DNA from 2 places in the Pectobacterium sp. HCp5_1 genome. Region 1 is predicted to be linked to the other one. Evidence: predicted binding sites of a transcription regulator. Region 1 holds the regulator's gene; the other holds the start of a gene.

Region 1 (2,474 bases):
TCAGTCCTATAAAACATTATCTTTTGTGTGCACTTTAATTCTCAGGAATAGTGATGTACCGCTCCGTGATTTTTATTTTTCACAAACAGAAGTCTGCTTTTAATTACAATTGAAACAACCAGAGAAATAAAAAATACATCCATAAAAAATGAAACGTCGTTGCAAATATATAACCGCAATTATATTAAGGAAATGTGTACTGAATCTCAGACGATAACATAATCCCTATTCATTATAGGGGATTTAGTATCAACAGAGAGGTTTTCGTTTTCTTACTTACCCCGCATTCCACACACTCTTGATTTACGCATCCTTACCGATACGAGTTTCTCCCGATGTGAGTGTCTGTTATTATTAACAGATAAGTGGGTGAAACATTACACCATACCATTAGGAATCAAGAGGTTATTTAATTCATGGCTCTCATCGGAATATTCTTTGGCAGTGATACCGGCAACACTGAAAACATCGCCAAAACGATTCAACAGCAGTTAGGCACCAACGTCGCTGATGTTCATGACATCGCCAAAAGCAGCAAAGAAGACCTCGAAGGTTTCGATATTCTGCTGCTGGGTATTCCAACCTGGTATTACGGTGAAGCTCAGTGCGATTGGGATGACTTCTTCCCGTCGCTGGAAGAAGTGGATTTCACAGGAAAATTGGTTGCTCTGTTTGGCTGCGGCGATCAGGAAGATTATGCAGAATACTTCTGTGATGCCATGGGCACCATCCGTGACATCATTGAACCTCGCGGCGCGACAATTGTCGGCCACTGGCCAACAGAGGGCTATTACTTTGAAGCCTCTAAAGGGCTCGCCGACGACAATCACTTCATCGGTCTGGCTATCGATGAAGACCGCCAGCCTGAACTGACCAGCGAACGCGTAACAACGTGGGTGAAACAGATCAGCGATGAGCTGAACCTGAAAGAACTGGTTGGCTAAGCCATTTCGGCTCTGATAATCCCTATCAGAGCCGAAAACAGCATTGATAGGTAAAACCTTTCATAATAATTGATACATTTTTTTAACTTCTATCAGTAAACCTGTACAATAATCCCATCGGCTTTGTATGTGCATCATCATTTCCTCATTCATCAACAACGAATTGCGTTGTATACCAATAGTGTGAATGGGGACAATATTGTTAACATTCCCTTGTTTTCATTTTGTATGCGCGGTTCTATAATTGAGACGCTTTTGCATTTTTTGAGCCGACCGATGTCATAGGCTAGGCAGCCTCCATTGATAAGTAAGCAACAGGATTAAACCCGCATGACTGACAACAATACCGCATTAAAGAAGGCCGGCCTGAAAGTCACTCTTCCAAGACTGAAAATACTGGAAGTGTTACAGGACCCTGTCTGCCATCACGTCAGTGCGGAAGATTTATATAAGAAACTGATTGATATGGGCGAAGAGATTGGTCTCGCTACCGTCTATCGCGTACTCAACCAGTTTGATGATGCGGGTATCGTAACCCGTCATAACTTCGAAGGTGGCAAATCCGTCTTTGAATTGACGCAGCAGCATCATCACGATCACTTAATTTGCCTCGACTGTGGCAAAGTCATTGAATTCCGCGATGAATATATCGAAGCACGTCAACGTGAGATCGCAGAAAGACACGGCATTAAACTGTCCAACCACAGTCTGTATCTTTATGGGCATTGCAGTGAAGGGGATTGCCGAGAGGATGAAACCCTGCACGATTCCACACGATAAATCGACCGCATAAAAAAATAAAACCGCCGAGGCGGTTTTATTTTTGTCTTCTAACTGGTGGCCTTAGCCTACCCAGGTATCACGTAGTCCAACCGTACGGTTAAACACCAGATGTTCTGCACTGGAGTAAACGCGGTCAGCACAGAAATAGCCTTCACGCTCAAACTGATACGCTTTCTCTGCTTCTGCCTGCGCCAGGCTTGCTTCCACAAAACCTTGCGTAATTTTCAGTGAATCTGGATTAATCGTCGACAGGAAGTCTTCCGCCGCGCCAGGGTTTGCCACACTGAACAGGCGATCGTACAAGCGGAATTCAGCTGGTACAGCGTGTGCCGCAGAAACCCAGTGGATAACGCCTTTCACTTTACGACCATCAGCCGGATCTTTGCTCAGCGTTTCCGCATCATAGCTACAGTAGATCGTGGTGATAGTACCCTGCTCGTCTTTTTCAATGCGTTCTGCTTTGATCACATAAGCGTTACGCAGACGCACTTCTTTACCCAGCACCAGACGCTTGTACTGCTTGTTAGCTTCTTCACGGAAGTCAGCACGATCGATGTAAACTTCGCGGCTGAATGCGACCTGACGTGAACCCATTTCTGGCTTGTTCGGATGGTTTGGCATCGCGACAAACTCTTCGTGCTCGGCTGACAGGTTCTCGATCACGACTTTGACCGGATCCAGCACCGCCATGGCACGCGGCGCGTTCTCATTCAGGTCGTCGCGGATACAGGATTCAAGCGCGGCCAT
Region 2 (2,474 bases), on a different contig from region 1:
ATTCAACTCACGGGCGATCTGCTGCTCGATCAGAACCGAGTAACCTCTGTCGGTGAGCCAGTGATAGAGCATCTCATGCGTTGCCAGCGCCGTTGGGTGGCGCGGATGGCCGACAATGCCAATACAATTAAACGGCCTGTTCATTGTAAGCGGTGTGTTCATTGCTGTTTTTGTCCTCAGCGTGGTGTATCGGCAGCGGTGGGAACCAATATATGACGGGTTCCCTTGAATCCCCGATTTTGATCCCCATAATAAGCAACTAGCGAGATTAATGCTAAACCGCGGAGAATTTCATGAGTAGTAAAGAACAGAAAACGCCTGACGAGCAAGTCCTGGATCAAAAGGAAGCAGCAAAAGGGCAGCAAGCGGATGCCGCGCCAGAGACGGCAGACGTAGCTGACCCGCGTGATGCGCGCATCGCAGAACTGGAAACTCAGTTGAGCGAACTGCAACAGCGTGAACGTGACAATATGCTTCGCGTCCGTGCTGAAGCCGATAACATTCGCCGCCGTGCGGAAATGGATGTTGAGAAAGCGCACAAATTTGCGGTAGAGAAATTTGCCAGCGAAATGCTGCCGGTTATCGATAACCTGGAACGTGCGCTGGATACGGCGGATAAATCCAACGAATCACTGGCTGCGATGATTGAAGGTGTTGAACTGACGCTGAAATCGTTGCTGGATGCTGTACGTAAGTTTGGCATCGAGGTTGTGGGTGATGTGGGCGTACCGTTTAACCCAGAAGTGCATCAGGCAATGACGATGTTACCTTCGGCCGATCACCAGCCGAACCATGTCATGATGGTCATGCAAAAAGGCTATACGCTGAACGGTCGTTTGCTACGTCCGGCGATGGTCGCGGTATCAAAAGCACAAGACTGATTCTGTCTGCTTTTACGCACCATCTGCTTTTTACGTACCCTAGTGACAGCGTATCTTCATTCCAAACCCCGTGCCCTGCATGGGGTTTTTTGTTTATATTTTGTTAAGATTTGTTTGATAAAAAAGATGTTTTTTAGGTTTTGAATGACTCATCATCATTAACTATCAAAAGAATTGGTATTACCACTCTAAATGCACTTGATAATCATTATCGTTTTTGTGAGAGTAATAAAACACCAGTGTTAGAAGGGTCATACTATGCCGGGTAGCCGTGTTATTGAATCAACAAGCCGCACATCAAGGAAGGTCAAACTGTCTTTGATGGGCCCGGCGTTTATCGCGGCGATTGGTTATATCGATCCGGGTAACTTTGCCACTAATATCCAGTCTGGCGCGGCCTATGGCTATACGCTGCTGTGGGTGGTGGTGTGGGCGAACCTGATGGCGATGCTGATCCAACTGCTGTCCGCCAAATTGGGGATCGCAACGGGTAAGAATCTGGCGGAACATATCCGCGATCGCTTTCCGCGTCCGGCCGTTTGGGCGTATTGGGTGCAGGCTGAAATTATTGCGATGGCGACCGATCTGGCCGAGTTTATCGGTGCGGCGATTGGTTTCAAACTGCTCTTGGGCGTGTCGCTGCTGGAAGGCGCGATCCTCACCGCCATTGCAACCTTCCTGATTTTAATGCTGCAACAGCGCGGGCAGAAGCCGCTGGAGATGGTCATCGGCGGCCTGCTGCTGTTTGTTGCCGCGGCGTATATTGTCGAGTTGGTCTTCTCTCAGCCTGAGTTGTCCGCGTTAGCCAAAGGCATGGCGATTCCTAGTCTGCCAACCTCCGATGCTGTGCTGCTGGCCGCCGGCGTGTTGGGGGCGACCATTATGCCGCATGTGATTTATCTGCATTCTTCCCTGACACAACATGAAGGTAGCCATACTCGTGCCGAGCGTTATTCGGCGACGAAAGTCGATGTCGCAATTGCGATGACCATCGCTGGATTCGTCAATCTGGCCATGATGGCGACGGCAGCGGCGGCGTTCCATTTCAGTGGTAATCAGGATATTGCCGATCTGGATAAAGCCTACCTCACGCTGGAGCCGCTGCTGGGGAAAGCTGCCGCGGTCATTTTCGGTCTGAGTTTGGTGGCTGCTGGCCTGTCTTCTACCGTCGTTGGCACGCTGGCGGGCCAAGTGGTAATGCAGGGATTTGTGCGCTTTCATATCCCACTTTGGGTGCGCCGCACCGTGACGATGCTGCCGTCGTTTATCGTGATTCTGTCCGGTATGGATCCGACGCGGGTACTGGTATTGAGTCAGGTAGTGCTGAGCTTCGGGATTGCGCTGGCGCTGGTTCCCTTGCTGTCCTTCACCGGCAACCGTGAACTGATGGGGACGATGGTCAATGGCAAATGGGTTCAGCGTATCGGGCAACTTATTGTCGTACTGGTAGTTTCACTGAACATGTATCTGCTGATTGATACGATGTTGGGGATATAGATCCGAGGCGCATTCCTCTCAACCGGAACTGCGCTACATTATCGATCCAACATGACTTTACCAACGTAGTGTGGCCCTTCCCATAGCGTCCATTCG

Evidence for each region. Region 1 encodes Fur, which represses iron uptake genes when iron is present. Its sites were predicted from a motif close to ATAATAATGAGAACNACTATCAA; they were not measured.
Region 2: a site for Fur is predicted at 1,080-1,102, ahead of Q3A88_RS09815 (Nramp family divalent metal transporter). Genes of this name have one in related genera too.

Annotation. Positions count from the first base shown of each region.
Region 1 covers NZ_JAUMIO010000005.1:53,381-55,854, forward strand. The annotation lists gene fldA (flavodoxin FldA) at 417-944, shown strand; gene fur (ferric iron uptake transcriptional regulator) at 1,275-1,724, shown strand; gene glnS (glutamine--tRNA ligase) at 1,788-2,474, opposite strand, start outside.
Region 2 covers NZ_JAUMIO010000010.1:116,410-118,883, reverse strand. The annotation lists gene nadK (NAD(+) kinase) at 1-144, opposite strand, end outside; gene grpE (nucleotide exchange factor GrpE) at 294-881, shown strand; gene Q3A88_RS09815 (Nramp family divalent metal transporter) at 1,140-2,378, shown strand; gene Q3A88_RS09810 (hypothetical protein) at 2,417-2,474, opposite strand, start outside.